Regions from separate parts of the Nonomuraea sp. LP-02 genome, predicted to be linked through region 4. Evidence: riboswitches for the same ligand, from Rfam matches in the RefSeq annotation. Region 4 holds a riboswitch; each other region holds the start of a gene.
What was found. A riboswitch is a leader RNA that binds a small molecule or an ion and turns the genes downstream of it on or off. The one in region 4 is predicted to bind cyclic di-AMP.
Positions count from the first base shown of each region.

Region 1: linked by a shared signal. The riboswitch ahead of SMD20_RS05985 (CHAP domain-containing protein) and the one ahead of SMD20_RS38895 (hypothetical protein) in region 4 are both predicted to bind cyclic di-AMP.
Region 2: linked by a shared signal. The riboswitch ahead of SMD20_RS32125 (C40 family peptidase) and the one ahead of SMD20_RS38895 (hypothetical protein) in region 4 are both predicted to bind cyclic di-AMP.
Region 3: linked by a shared signal. The riboswitch ahead of SMD20_RS42250 (coiled-coil domain-containing protein) and the one ahead of SMD20_RS38895 (hypothetical protein) in region 4 are both predicted to bind cyclic di-AMP.

Region 1 is NZ_JAXCLK010000001.1:1,291,641-1,295,274, forward strand. It holds gene SMD20_RS05970 (VOC family protein) at 1-41, opposite strand, end outside; gene SMD20_RS05975 (class II aldolase/adducin family protein) at 38-721, opposite strand; gene SMD20_RS05980 (PadR family transcriptional regulator) at 830-1,411, shown strand; gene SMD20_RS05985 (CHAP domain-containing protein) at 1,485-2,189, opposite strand; cyclic di-AMP (ydaO/yuaA leader) riboswitch at 2,202-2,337, opposite strand; gene SMD20_RS05990 (Gfo/Idh/MocA family protein) at 2,460-3,413, opposite strand; gene SMD20_RS05995 (aldo/keto reductase) at 3,434-3,634, opposite strand, start outside.
Region 2 is NZ_JAXCLK010000001.1:6,821,119-6,824,752, reverse strand. It holds gene SMD20_RS32135 (RDD family protein) at 1-253, opposite strand, end outside; gene SMD20_RS32130 (amino-acid N-acetyltransferase) at 339-908, opposite strand; cyclic di-AMP (ydaO/yuaA leader) riboswitch at 1,185-1,335, shown strand; gene SMD20_RS32125 (C40 family peptidase) at 1,443-2,384, shown strand; gene SMD20_RS32120 (LuxR C-terminal-related transcriptional regulator) at 2,422-2,634, opposite strand; gene SMD20_RS32115 (cytochrome P450) at 3,104-3,634, shown strand, end outside.
Region 3 is NZ_JAXCLK010000001.1:9,070,660-9,074,293, reverse strand. It holds gene SMD20_RS42255 (LuxR C-terminal-related transcriptional regulator) at 1-478, shown strand, start outside; gene SMD20_RS42250 (coiled-coil domain-containing protein) at 502-1,482, opposite strand; cyclic di-AMP (ydaO/yuaA leader) riboswitch at 1,489-1,628, opposite strand; gene galT (galactose-1-phosphate uridylyltransferase) at 1,697-2,776, opposite strand; gene SMD20_RS42240 (DeoR/GlpR family DNA-binding transcription regulator) at 2,773-3,555, opposite strand.
Region 4 is NZ_JAXCLK010000001.1:8,280,980-8,284,613, reverse strand. It holds gene SMD20_RS38905 (hypothetical protein) at 1-280, shown strand, start outside; gene SMD20_RS38900 (alpha/beta fold hydrolase) at 329-1,174, opposite strand; gene SMD20_RS38895 (hypothetical protein) at 1,226-2,062, opposite strand; cyclic di-AMP (ydaO/yuaA leader) riboswitch at 2,273-2,408, opposite strand; gene SMD20_RS38890 (DUF5302 domain-containing protein) at 2,546-2,746, opposite strand; gene SMD20_RS38885 (MDR family MFS transporter) at 2,795-3,634, opposite strand, start outside.

The sequences.
Region 1 (3,634 bases), 7.0 Mb from region 4:
GCGCCGGAGCGGACGTAGGCGATGTCCGTCAACTCGATCATGACGACTCCCGGAGGTGGGACCAGATGCGGGCAAGGAGTTCGGGCGCGGCGGCCCGCCACGCCCGCTGTTCGGCGGGCGTGAGGGGGATGGGGGTTCCGGCCGCGGCGGCGGTGGCGTTCATGCGGGCCGCGGCCTCCAGCACCCACATGAGGGCGACGGCCTCGCCGACGCTCGCGCCGGTGGTGACCGCGCCGTTGCCCCGCATGACCAGGGCGGGGGAGTCGCCGAGCCGGTCGGCGAGCGCCCGGCCGCGGGCGCGGTCGCGGACGAGCACGGCGTCGTCGAGCACGGGCACCTCGGGCCCGAGGAAGGCCCCCTGTCCGTGCAGCGGCAGGATGGGCACCCCGGCGGCGGCGAGCGCGGTGGCGGCAGGCGGCTGGGCCCGGCAGATCGCGCCGGTTCCGGGGCGGGCGCGGGCGATCTCGACGTGGATCCACGCCTCGCGCGCCGCTCCGTCGGGCAGCTCGGCGGCGTCGAGGGGGAGTTCGGCGTACGGGGACGCGGCGGTGAGGGTGCCGAGGGGGACCGGCGGGGTCATCAGCAGCCGGTCGCCGCCCGTCCGGACGGAGACGTGCCCGAACGCGGTCACCAGCCCCGCCGCCGCCAGCGCCCGGCCGGCCAGGGCCAGCTCGGTCCGTAAGTGCTCTGCCGGTAATGGTCCGGCTTCTGCCGTGGTCACCGCCGTCCGCCCTCCTCGCGAGATCGTTCTCGAAGTCAGGGAGGACAATACATGTATCTCCATACCTGTTCTAGAGGAACGGATCATGCTCTCCCTATGCTGGAGGGCATGTCGCTTCAGCACGCGCTGCTCGGCGTCCTGGAGGCGCGCCCCATGAACGGGTACGAGCTGACCCGCTTCTTCGAGGCCGCCCCGCGCTGGGTGTGGTCAGCGCCGCAGAGCCAGATCTATCCCACGCTGCGCCAGATGGAGCAGGCCGGGCTCATCGAGGGCCAGAAGGAGATCCGGGGCACCAGATTGAGCCGGACCGTCTACTCCATCACCGAGCGCGGGCTGGCGGAGCTGCGCGCCTGGCTCGGCACCGCCCACACCCCGCCGCCGGCGCGGGACGCGTTCTTCCTGCAGGCGCTGTTCTTCGACATGATCGAGCCGGACCGGGCGGCGTCGGTGCTCAAGGCGTTCATCGCCGAGCAGGAGCAGCTCGCCGCCGAGTGGCGGGCGCACAGGGAGGCGCTGCTGGCCAAGGACACGCCCCTGCTCAAGGAACGGCTGAAGAACCGCCCGGCGGCCGAGCACGATCGCATCGCCGCGCTGAAGGCGCACGTGTTCGCGGGCCAGATCGCCGTCGCGACGGCCCGCGCCGCGTGGGCCCGCGAGAGCCTGCGGCTGCTGGAGGAGCCCACACCCTGACGCGGGCGGGGCCGGACACGCGACGAGCGCGCGTCCCCGGGCGATGGGGACGCGCGCTCGTACGTGGGTGAGGTCAGGAGGCGTACTCGGGGTAGCCGTAGCCGACGACCTGCCACTTCGGCCGGACGCGCTCCTCCACCTTGCCGTTGCCGGTGTTGCCCTCGATGGTGGAGATGGTGCCGTCCTGGTTGTCCTTCTCGACGAACCCGACGTGGTTGATGGCGTCGAGGTCCTTGCTGCCGCTCCAGGAGAAGAAGACCACCGCGCCGGGCTTGGCGGCGGTGCCGAAGCGGTCGTTGTTCTTGAACCACTTGGCGTGGGCGACGGTCCAGGCGTCCCAGCCGATCTGCGGGCGGGCGCCGGTCTTCTCGCCGACCCAGGAGACGAACATCGCGCACCAGGGGGCGTTGAGGTAGCCGGCCGGGGTGCCGCCGTCGCGGGCGATGGTCTCGGCGGCCCGCTTCGAGTCGGCGTACCACCGCTGGTACGGGGTGCCGCCGCCGGCGGAGTTCTCGCTGGTGCCCACCTGGGAGCGGGCCATGGACAGCACCTGGGCGGCGGTGACCTGGATCTTGTTCTCCTCGGCGCGGGAGCGCTGGGCGGCGCGGTCGACCGGGTTCTTGACAGTGTCGCTGACGGTGTTGCCGTGCTGTCCGGCGGCCGACGCGGTCTCGGCGTTCGCGGCCTGCGGGCCGAGCGCGGCGGCGGCCACGGCCGTGCCGAGGACGGCGTAGGCGATCTTCATCTTTCGGGCAGCGGTGAAGCCGTGCTTGGCCATCGAGGGGGTTACTCCTTGCTTCCATGCCGCTTACCGGGTTAGCTGACGGGTTCGGACGTGGAAGCTGCCCTACGGCACGTGGTGCCGATTCACCCCAAAGGACGTGGGTCCCCGGTTCCGCGCGTGGCGGATTCAGCGGTCACAGGACGATCCTGTGATGTTCTTTCACTTGCGATGGTCAGACATACTCCGACAAAACGGACGTATGCCCTGAGATGCCCCATAAGGTAATACACACGGCAAGGAGATGACAAATCCCTAAAAGCCTGGTCAGGACAGTTGTTGCCGGGCGTCGGCCAGCAGCCCCATCATGGCAAGGGATTCGTCGAGCGGCATGATCGCCGATTCGGTCCGGCCCTCGGCCACCGCGGCCCGCACCTCGCGCACCTCACCCGCGTAGCCGTTGTCGGCCGGATCGAGCAAGTGCTCCTCGGGCTCCATGCCGGGCGCCGACAGCACGATCCGCTCCGGCGCCCAGAACGCCGCCGGGATCTCCGCCCGCATGCCCGTGCCGACCACGTGGGCGGAGTTGGGGTAGTGCGCGAGCAACGAGGTCGCCACCACGGCGTGCCGCCCCCCGGAGTACGTCAGCAGCCCCGCCGCCTCGGCGTCCACGCCGTTGGGCGCGAGCGACCCGGTGACGCGCAGGCCCTCGGGCATGCCGAGCAGGAGCTGCGCCAGCCCGAACGGATAGATGCCGAGGTCGAGCAGCGCGCCGCCGCCCAGCTCGGGAGCCCACAGCCGGTGCGCCTCGTCATAGGGATGGGCGAAGCCGAAGGACGCCTGCACCGAGCGGATCTCCCCGAAGCGCTCGTCGGTGGCGATCATGCGGATCAGCGGGTTGAACCGCATCCACATGGCCTCCATGAGGAAGACGCCCGCCTCGCGCGCCAGGCGCACCATCGTCTCGGCGTCCGCCACGCTCGCCGCGAGCGGCTTCTCGCACAGCACGGCCTTGCCGTTCGCGATGGCGGCCACGGCCACCGGGAGGTGCTGGGCGTGGGGCGTGGCGACGTAGATCGCGTCCACGGCCGGGTCGGCGCACAGGTGCTCGTAGGAGCCGTACGCCGACTCCGCGCCGAGTGTCGCGGCCAGCGCCCGCGCCCTGCCGAGGTCGCGGGAGCCGACGGCGGCCACCCGCATGCCCGGCTCGGCCGCGATGGCCGCCCCCACGGTCTGGGCGATGCCGCCGGTCGCCGCTATGCCCCAAGCAAAATCTCGCACAAGGCGAGATCGTAGAGGGTTCAGGTGGCGTTGAAGGTGTCGGGGTCGGGGCCGAGGCGCTTGCCCTGGTTGAGCGCTCCGATGGCGGCCATGTCCTCGGTGTCGAGGATGAAGCCGAACACGTCGATGTTCTCCTTGATGCGCGCCGGGGTGACCGACTTCGGGATCACCACGTTGCCGAGCTGCAGGTGCCAGCGGAGCACGATCTGGGCGGGCGTCCT
Region 2 (3,634 bases), 1.5 Mb from region 4:
CGTAGCCCTGCTGACCGTAGTCCGGCTGGGACTGCGGCTGCTGGCCGTATTGAGGCTGCTGGCCGTAGCCCTGCTGCTGCTGGTTGTAGGGGGACTGTCCGAAGGCGTCGTCCGCCCGGTAGCCGACCACGGTGGCGTCGGGGTCGGGCTCGCCGGGGTGACGGCCCTGGTGCTGCTGGCCGTAGGGGGGATTGCCAGGCGCGGAGTTCTCGCCGGATTCGTCTTGCGGATACGGCGGCTGTCCGGTGCTCACCGTGTCACCTCGCTTCGCGTGCGCATGTGGCACGTGTCAGGGCACATGCCTGTGCTGCCCAACGTATCGACATAGGTATCAACAATCACCTTTCCAATTGGTCAAGGTCCGCGTCACCCGATGTCAGATGGAGCAGCATGCGGGTGTTGCCCAGGGTGTTCGGCTTGACGTGCTCCAGGTCGAGGAACTCGGCCACACCCTCGTCGTACGAGGCCAGAAGTTCGGCGTAGACCTCCGGTGAGACCGGGGTCCCCTGGATAGGCCGGAACCCGTGCCTGGCGAAGAATTCGATCTCGAAAGTGAGACAGAACACCCGCCGCAGACCCAGATCCTTCGCCTGCTGTATGAGCGCCTCCACGATCCGGTGACCGATGCCCAAGCCCCGGACTTCCGGATCGACGGCGACCGTGCGGACCTCGGCGAGATCCTCCCACAGGACGTGCAGGGCGCCACAGCCGGCGACCCGCCCGCCGAGATCGGCTACCCAGAACTCCTGTACGTCCTCGTACAGCGTCACCGTGGTCTTCTCCAGGAGCCGGGGACCCGCGCCCGCGTAGGTGTCGACCAGGCGCCTGATGCCGCGGACGTCGGGCGTGCGGGCACGCCGGACCACCACCGCGGTCTCGGGCGCTGTCAGCTCGGCCACCTGCTCCATGGCTCTCCAGAGTACAGATGTCATTACGGCTCGGACCTAACTCCCTCAACCGCCCCGTACCCGGGGTCCCGCACGGCTGTCCAGGCGCAGGTCCGACGTTCGCCGACGCCGAGCAAAACCAAGGGCAAAAAGGACATAAAGTCTCTTCTGTACGCTTGATCACGAGATCACCTTGTGACCCTTCGGTTGTGAAACCTCAACAGATCAAGCAGTTCTGGTTGAGCAGGAACCGGGAGTGCATTAGTGTCCAGCGACGACGTTCCCCGCGTGTCGCACGCGGGAGACACGCCCAATTCCCGCAAGGGAAGCCGGGGACCCGCCGATGGCGCCCGCCGCACGCCATCACAGGGGTGAATCCGAAACGTTCGGTAGGGCTCCTCCGGCCCGAACCCGTCAGCTAACCCGGTAGGCGTCGAGGAAGGGAGCCGGTTGGTGAAGCGCACGCGCACGCGTGGGGACGAGAGGACGGCGGGCGGGAACGCCCCCCATCGGGAACGGTTCCGGCGACCGTTCCGCCTCGGAGCGGCGGTCCTGATGGCCGCCGCGTTACTGGCGGCCCCCATCGCCCCGGCGTCCGCGGAGCCCAAGCCCTCGCTCAAGGAGCTGTCGGAGCGGGTCGAGAAGCTGCACGTCGAGATCGAGACGCTCACGGAGCAGTACAACGGCCAGCGGGAGAAGTACAAAACCGCCAAGAAGGCCGCCGACGCCGCCCAGAAGACTTTGACCGACAGCCAGGCCGATCTCGCCGCCAAGCGCGCGAAGGCCGTCATGCTCGCTCAGAACGCCTACATCACCGGCGGGCTCAACCGCTCGCTCGCCTTCATGCAGTCCGACGATCCCGAGAAGTTCCTCGACCGGGCCGCGACCACGCACGCGCTGGAGACGCAGCAGAGCGAAGAGGTCAACCAGCTGCTCAAGGCCATGGACGCGGCCACCCGCGCCGAGGCCGGCGCCAAGACCCGCATGGAGGAGTTGCGCGGGATCGTGGCCGACCTCGACGCCAAGCGCGACAAGATCACCGCCCTCGTGGCCAAGACGGAGAGCAGCCTCTTCCGTCGCGCCCTCGGCGAGGCCGGGCAGCCCGGCACCCGCGCCGTACGCGTCAACCTGCCGATCCCCGGCACCGGCAAGGCCGCCGCGGCCGCCAGGTGGGCGCTCACGCAGCAGCTCAAGCCGTACGTGTGGGGCGCCGGAGGCCCCAGCTCCTACGACTGCTCCGGTCTGGTCATGGCCGCCTTCCGGCGCGTCGGCATCTCGCTGCCGCACTACACCGGCGACCAGTGGACCGCGGGCCGGCACATCTCACGCGAGGAGATGCGCCCAGGCGACCTGGTCTTCTTCTACAACGACCTGCACCACGTCGGCATCTACATCGGCGGGGGCATGATGGTGCACGCCCCGCGCACCGGCGACGTCGTACGAGTGGCCGCGCTCGGCAACCGGCCCTTCGCGGGCGCGGTGCGCATCGCAGACTGAGCCGGCATGACCCGGTTGATCCCTGCAGAGCGTCCCGTCAGATGAGATGGCGGCGTGCCGCCCAGGCCACGGCCTCGATGGCCGTGGCCACGCCGATGCGATCGCAGATGCCGCGCAGTCTTCGGCGCACCGTGCGTCCGCTGATGTCCAGACGTCTCCCCACTCGATCCACAGTGACGCCCTTGGCCAGCTCGCCGAGTAAAGCCAGATCCGCGTGGCTCAGCTCAACGCCTTCAGTGAGCACGTCCATCGGGAGCCCTCCCCCCCAACAGCAGAATTTGGACCTCACAACGGGCCAAAGCCGCTCGTCTCGCAGAAGGTAAACGCATCTCTGAAAGGTCGTCAAGCGTGATAAATCCCGCCCTTGACGAGCGCTATTGACATGATCGCGCATATGTGACCTACTCGCCATATGCCGACCGGACGCTGGATGCGCGATGACCGATCTCGTTGATCAGTCCGGGGGCTCCCCTCCACCCCCCTCGGGTCCGGCGGACGTTCTGGGTTTTGATCCCGCGGACCCCGGCTTTCTGGTTGATCCCTATGCGCGCTACCACGCGCTGCGCGAGCACGGGCCGATCTTCCGCACGCCCGCCGGGCTGTTCGTCCTGACCGATCACGAACTGTGCGGGGCCATGCTCCGCGACCCCCGTTTCGGTCACGGCCCCAATCCCATCAATCGCGTCAATCCAGGTCAGCCCGTCGAGTCATTTCTGCGTATGGATCCGCCCGATCACACCCGGTTACGTGGTCTGGTCAGCAGGGCCTTCACGCCCCGCATGGTCGAACGGCTGCGCCCGCGCGTCGAGGCCGTCACCGCCGGGCTGATCGCGGCGCTGCCCGAGGAGGGCGACCTGGTTTCCGGCTTCGCGTACCCGCTGCCGGTCATGGTGATCTGCGAGATGCTGGGGGTGCCGCCGGAAGATCACGAACGCTTCCAGGGCTGGAGCGAGACGGCCGCCCGCAGCCTTGACCCGATGCTTACAGCGGAGCTGATATCGGAAAGCGGGCGGTCCGGAAGAGAGTTTCGCGACTACTTCCGCGACCTCCTGGAGCTCCGGCGCCGGCAGCCCGGCGACGACCTGCTGAGCGCGCTCACCCGGGTCGAGGAGCTGACCGAGGGCGAGCTGCTGGCCACCTGCGTGCTGCTGCTCGTGGCCGGGCACGAGACGACCGTCAACCTCATCGCCAACGGGGTGCTCGCCCTGGTCCGCAACGGCCTGCTGCGGCACGCCGCCGAGCGGCCGCGG
Region 3 (3,634 bases), 790 kb from region 4:
CCTGGCGGACAAGGCGAAGACCAGGTACGCGATCACCGAGCTGGCCAGGCTCGGCGTCACCGCGCGCGTACTGGTTCTGACCACCTACGACACCGACACCCACGTACTGCCGGCCATCGAGGCGGGCGCGACCGGCTACCTGCTCAAGGACGCTCCCCGGGAGGACCTGCTGCGCGGTGCCCGGGCCGCCGCCAAGGGCGAGAGCGTCCTTTCCCCTTCGGTGGCGGCACGGCTGATGAACCGGGTCAGGACACCCGCGCCGCAACTGCTCAGCCAGCGGGAGCTGGAGGTCCTGGGTCTCGTGGCGGCCGGGAACACCAACCGTGAGGCGGCCGCCCGGTTGTTCATCACCGAGGCCACGGTCAAGAGCCACCTGCTGAACATCTACACCAAACTAGGCGTCGGAGACCGGGCCGCCGCCGTCACCGAGGCGTTCAACCGGGGCCTGCTCGTCCCACGGGCCTCTGAGCAGTCCTGACCCTTGGCTCGTCGTGCGCGTCCTCAGTTCATGGAGATGTGGACGTGGTCGTAGTGGTTCTCGGTGACGCTGCCGCGGTCGGACATCGCGCGCCAGCCGGAGCCCGAGTTGATGCGCTGCTTCCAGATCACGTACTTGACGCCCAGTTTGCTCTGGTTCTGCAGGGCCCAGGCGGCGATGCGGTCGCCGAGGGCGTTGTCGGCCGCGCTGGGCATGGTGCCGCCTGAGCTCATCATGAAGTCGCAGGCGCGGCCGAGCGGGTGCTCGCCGCTGGAGCCGGAGCGGAAGCAGCCCACCGAGAACGGCAGCGCGAAGTTCTTCGTCACCTGCTCGCGCATGAGCCGGGTGCGCGCGGTGATGTTGTCCGAGCCGGACGGCAGCTCGGGGGCCCAGCTGCCGTCGGAGTTGCGGCCGGTGCCGTACGGGACCAGGTCGGCCAGCTTGTCCTTGATGTCGTCGATGACGTCCTCGGCCTCGTCGCGCTGCTCGGCGACCGAGGCGGCGTCCGCGCGGATCTTGACCGCCAGCGCCTCGGCCTCGGTGGCGGCCTTCTTCTTCTCGTCGCGGGCCGTGGCCACGCCCTGCACCAGCGCCTGCTGCTCGGCGGTGAGCTGCTCGAGCACGGCCGCGCTGGCGCCGTCCAGCATGAAGCCCGGCACCGGGGGGTTGCCGTTCTGGTAGCGGAGGCGGGCGAGCTCGGCGACGCGCTGCTCGGAGGCGGCGAGCGTACGCTCGGCCGTGGCCAGGCGTTCCTTGGCGGTCTCGGCGGCCTCCTGTGCCTTGGCCAGCTCGACGCGCTTGAGGTTGTACTGCTCGATGAGCTTGTCGACCTTGGTGTTGAGCCGCTTGAGCTGGGCGCGGAGCTGTGACTCCGACGGCTTCGGCGCGGCGGCCTGCGCGGGGGCCTGCGCAGGGGCCGCCTGCACAGGGGAAGGCGTCGACAGGAGGACGGCGGCGGCGGTGACGAGACCGATGGCGAAGGGCACGGGGGACGAAGCCGCCACGTACTGGGTTCCTCTCCCTCTGCCGGCCGGGTTAGCTGACGGGTTCGGGCGTGAGAGTGCGTCCCTACCACCGAAGTGGATTCACCCCAGGTGCGGTGGGTCCCCGGCTCCCGGGCGACGCGCCCGGGATTAGGCGTGCGACGGCTGGTAGCGCCGTTGCTTATGGGGATATTAGTGGTAGATCACAAGTAATGCGACCTTAAGTAGAAATCTATTAGTGATCAAGTTGTGATCGCAGCATGCGTGCCGCTTCCTCCGGCAGCACGTCGTTGACGAAGGCGCCCATCGCCGACTCCGACCCGGCCAGGTACTTCAGCTTCTCCGGCGCCCGCCTGACGCTGAACAGCTCAAGCCGCAGGTGGGCGAGGTCCCGCCCCTCGCGCACGGGCGCCTGGTGCCAGGCCGCGATGTACGGCATCACGACCCCGAACAGCCCGTCGAAGGCCCGCAGCACCGACGTGTAGAGCGGCGCGAACGCGGCCCGCTCCGCCTCCGTCAGCGCCGGCAGGTCCGGAACCTGCCGATGCGGATAGACGTGCACCTCGAACGGCCAGCGCGCGGCGGCCGGCACGAACGCCGTCCAGTGCTCGTTGGAGGTCACGACCCGCGTGCCCGCCGCGCGCTCGGCGGCGAGGACGTCGGCGAACAGGTTGCCGGGGCCCTTGTGCCGGGAGGCCGCGCCGAGGTTGAGCTTGGTGCGCGGGGTGACGTACGGGTAGGCGTAGATCTGGCCGTGCGGGTGCGCGAGCGTGATGCCGATCTCCGAGCCCCGGTTCTCGAAGCAGAACACCTGCTCCACGCCCTCGACGGCGGACAGCTCGGCGGTGCGGTCGGCCCACGCCTCCATGACCAGCTCGACCTGGTCGTCGGAGAGGCGGGAGAAGCTGGCGTCGTGGTCGGAGGTGAAGCAGACGACCTCGCAGCGGCCGGCGCCGGGACGGACCTCGCTCAGGCCGCCCACATCCTCATACGTACCGAAATTTCCGGAGAAGGACGGGAAACGGTTCTCGAACACCACGACGTCGTAGTCGTACGCGGGGATCTCCGTGTCACGGCCGGGCGCCGACGGGCACAGCGGGCACTCGGCCGCCGTGCCCTTGGGCTGGAACGTACGCGTCTGGCGGTGCCCCGCCATCGCGATCCACTCCTCGGTCAGCGGGTCGTAGCGCAGCTCGGAGGCCACCGGCCGGGGGCCGAGCTCACGCCGGTCGGTCGCGCTCCGGTCGGCGTCGTCCCTCCGGTCGAAGTAGATGAGCTCCCGGCCGTCGGCCAGATGGGTGATGGTGCGCTTCACAGCGTGCCCTCTTCCGCGATGATGAGTTCGCCGGCCCGATCGGCCAGCTCCGTGCGTGCTTCCTCCGGCAGCCCCGCGTCGCTGATGACCACGTCGGCCTCGCTCAGCTCGGCGATGGTGCTGATGCCGACCGTGTTCCACTTGGTGTGGTCGGCGGGCACCACCAGGCGGCCGGCGGCGCTCACCAGCTCCCTGTCGGTCTCGGACTCCAGCAGGTTGGGCGTGGTGAAGCCGGCCCGGACGCTCATGCCGTGGACGCCGAGGAACAGCGTGTCCACGTGCAGGCGGCGGATCGCGGCCACGGCGACAGGGCCCACCAGCGCGTCCGAGGGCGTACGGACGCCGCCGGTCAGCACCACCGTGCGGTCGGCGCGCGGGTTGCGGTGGAAGACGTCGGCGACGGGGATCGAGTTGGTGATCACGGTCAGCTCGGGAACGGCGATCAGGTGATGGGCGAGGGCCCACGTGGTGGTGCCCGCCGACAGCGCGACGGCGGTGCCCGGCCGGACGAGCTGCGCGGCGCGGCGCGCGATGGCCTGCTTCTCCGGCTGCTGGCGGGCGGACTTGGCGGTGAAGCCCGGCTCCTCGGTCGAACCGGGGCCGAGTGCGGTCGCGCCGCCGTGCACCTTCTCCAGCAGGCCGCGCTCGGCCAGCACCTCGAGGTCGCGGCGGATGGTCATGTCGGAGACGCCGAGCTCGCGCACGAGGTCGGCCACGCGTACGCCGCCGTTGCTGCGTACGCGTTCGAGGATCGCCTGCTGACGCTGCTGTGCGAGCACCCTTGCCCCTTCCAACAGATTCCACCAAATTATGACATGACAATGGTGGGAAATGTTAGTTCGCGAGGCGCACTTGCCT
Region 4 (3,634 bases):
GGGCACCCTCGGCGGATCGAAGGACCTGGACCTCCAGGTCGCCGCCGCGGGGAACACCGAGGTCGTCAAGGCCAAGCTGCGCACGATGGACTCGCTGGGCCTCAAGGACAGCATCGAGGACATCCTCATCACCCTGGGGGGCCAATACCACATCATCCGCCCCATCACCGGACGCGGCGGCAAGGGGCTGTTCCTCTACCTCGCCCTCGACCGCGCCCGGGCCAACCTCGCGATGTCCCGGCACCAGCTCCGGGGCATCGAGGAGAAGCTGGAGGTCTGAGCCTCGCCGCGGCCCGCGCCCCGTGACGGGGTGCGGGCCGCGGCGCGTTCAGGCGGTGGTGAGCTTGGTGATCTCGGCCACGAGGTCGGGCCAGAGCGCGCGCGGCAGGTCGTGCCCCATGCCCGGGTACGTCACCAGGCGGGCGCCCGGGATGGCCGCCGCGGTGGCCTGGCCGCCCGCCAGGGGAACGAGCTGGTCGGCCTCGCCGTGCACCACCAGGGTGGGCACGTCCAGCCGGCCGAGCGCCTCGACGCGGCTGCCCGAGGCCATGATGGCGGCGAGCTGCCGGCCGGTCCCGGCCGGGTCGAAGCAGCGGTCGTAGGCCAGGGCGGCGAGGGTGGTGATGCGCTCGTGGTCCAGCTCGTAGCCGGGCGAGCCGATCACCGACCAGGTCCGTACGGCCTGCGCCAGCACGCCGTCGCGGTCGGCCGGAGGCCGGGCCATGAGGATCGCGGCGGCCTCGGCCGTCGGAGGCGCGACCTCCGGACCGGGGGTGGACATGATCGAGGTGAGGGTCAGCACGCGCTCCGGGTGGCGGATGGCCAGCGTCTGGGCGATCATCCCGCCCATCGAGGCGCCCACGATGTGGGCCTGCGGCCAGCGGAGGGCGTCCATGAGGCCGGCGGTGTCGTCGGCCATGTCGTCCAGCAGGTACGGCGGAGCCGTGCCAGGACCGGGCGCCCCCGCCTCGCCGAAGTGCGTGGAGAGCCCCGCGTCGCGGTTGTCGAACCGGACGACGTGGTGTCCCTGCTCGGCCAGGAGCTCGCAGAGCCCTTCGTCCCAGTGGATGAGCTGGGCACCGAGGCCCATGATGAGGAGCAGCGGGCGGCCTCCGGGGGCGCCGAAGCTCTCGTAGGCGATGTCGATGCCGTTGGCGGTTACGCGGGTCGTCACCGGACCAGAATCTCATTCTGGTCCGGTGACGTAAAGCGTCAGGGCCGGGGGTCAGCCCTTGATCAGGCGCCGGAGCCGGGCGCCGGCCACCACCACGGCCCCGCCGCCCAGAGCCAGGACGAACCACAGCACGGCGCCGACCGCGCCGGTGCTCGCCTGCGCGGTCTCGCCCGCGGGGGCGGGCGCGGCCTGGCCGGCGGCGAGCTCGACGGCCGCGCCGCCGGACTGGGCCTGCGTCTTCGCCTGCGTCGTCTGCGCGCCCGAGTGCTCGGCCGTCTTCTCCACGGCCTTCGTCGTGGTCTTCGCCGGCTGCACGGTCTGCGTCGCCGTCGGCTTCTCCGCGACCTTCGGGGGCTTGGCCGGGTTGTTGTCGCGGCGCGACCAGGCGCCGGTGGAGAAGGGCACCGGGTAGTTCTTCTTGCCGACGCCGGGGCCCCACTTGGTGATGACGTAGTCGACCTTGATGTGGCCCTGGCCGCCGTTGCCGTCCACGTACAGCGTGGAGGGGTTGAACCTGCCGCCGGTCAGCTCGGCGAACGTCTTGGCGTCCAGGTCGAGCATGATGCCCGAGTTGGAGGGCACGCCGGGGCCGCGGTCGCCCACGAAGAAGGGCATCTTCTTGCCCTTGTAGATCACGTAGCCCTCGGTCAGCAGGGGCCAGCTCGGGCTGGCGGCCAAGCCCTTCTGCATGGGCTTGCCGCTGGCGGGCAGGCCCGTGTCCCCGGCCCGGCCGGAGGCGTCGTCCCAGAAGTAGGAGGCCGTGGTCGAGCCCTTGAGCAGGATCTTCTCGTCGGTGTCGGCGTGGGCGGGGGTGGAGACGGCGGTGAGCGCGCCGAACGAGCAGGCGGCGAGCACGGCGCAGGAACGCAGGCCAAAGCGGGGAGACATGAAGCAGTGAGTCCTTTGCGAGGGGGCAGGGACACGCGCTCAGGGGAGAAAGGCGCAGCCGGGAATGAACACCTGACGGGGGGAGGCTGCGCGGAGCGCGGAATGAGCCTGGGGTGAGGGGCCGCTCAGCGGGCGGCCGGCACTACGCTCTCGGGAATCTCGACCGGTGGGGAGCCGGCGTCCGGGGGTGTGACGCGGTACGACATGCGGGGGTCCTCTCCATCACGCCTACCGGGTTAGCTGACGGGTTCGGGCGAGGAGATGCCCTACCGGCGTGCTGCCGGATTCACCCCAACGAAGTGGGTCCCCGGTTCCCGAGTGGTTCGGGATTCGGCTGGTTGAATGGCAAGACTAAACCACGCACGCCGGGACGAACGCAAACGAATCTTCATGAATCGGACAAAAGATCTACCTGGCCGCAGCGCAAAGAAAAGAGGGGCGCGGAATAACCGCGCCCCTCTGGACCTGCCGGAACTGTCTGACTCAGCCGCCGCTCTTGCGCCTGAAGGATCGCTTGTTCGCGGCCGGGCCGTGCGTGCCGTGGATCTTCGACGGATCGCCGCCCCTGCCACCCGCGCCGCCGGCCGCCTGCTGGCCGCGCTTGCGCTCAAGCGCCTCGCGGAACTTGCGCTTCATCTCGTCCTCGGGAGTTTCGCTGACTTCCGGCTCCGGTGATTCCGCCATTGAGGACCTCCATGGTGTTGGGACACCCCCAGCTTCGCACGGGGTACCTTACGACGCGAAACCGGCGTCAATCTTGGTCTGCGGCACGGCCGGCAGCTCCAGCCGCCGGCCCGGCATGGCCGCCAGCGCCACGAGGGCGATCATCGCCCCGGCCACGCCGAGCGACGGGACGGCGACGGCCGCGGCCGAGGCGTGCGCGGCGGCGAGGCCCTGCGCCGGAGCCTCCGCGGTGACCGTGGAGGTGTAGAGCGCGCCGCCCACGGCCAGCGCCACGGAGCCGCCGATCTGCCGGAAGAAGGTGAGGTTGGCCGAGGCGGTGCCGAGGTACGCGGGCGGCACCGCCTGCTGGACGGCCACGGTCAGCCCCGAGAACATCGGCCCCATGCCCAGCCCGATGAGCAGCATCCACCCGGCGAGCGCCAGGCCCCCGGTGTCCAGAGCGAGGTTGAGGCAGAGCAGGGTGCCGGCCCCGAGCAGGAACGGCGCGGCCAGCAGCCAGGGCTTGTAGACCCTGGTACGGGACATCAGCATGCCCATGATGCCGCTGCCCACGACCATGGCCAGCGTCATGGGGTAGATCCGCAGGCCCGACTCGGTGGCGTCGGCGCCCAGTGCCTCCTGGAAGTAACGCGGCAGGAAGACGACCCCGGCGTACAGGCAGAACGCGGTGACGAAGGAGGTGACGTTGACCAGCGTGTACGTCCGGTTGCCGAACAGGTGCATCGGCATCATCGGGTTGGCCGCCCGCCGCTCCACGGCCACGAACGCCGCGAGCGCGGCCAGCGCCAGCAGGATCGGCCCCGCCACGGGCGCGTCGGTCCAGGTGTGGCCGTCGAGCCCCTTCTCCGTCAGCCCCACGAGCAGGGCCGTGATGGCGACGGTGAAGAC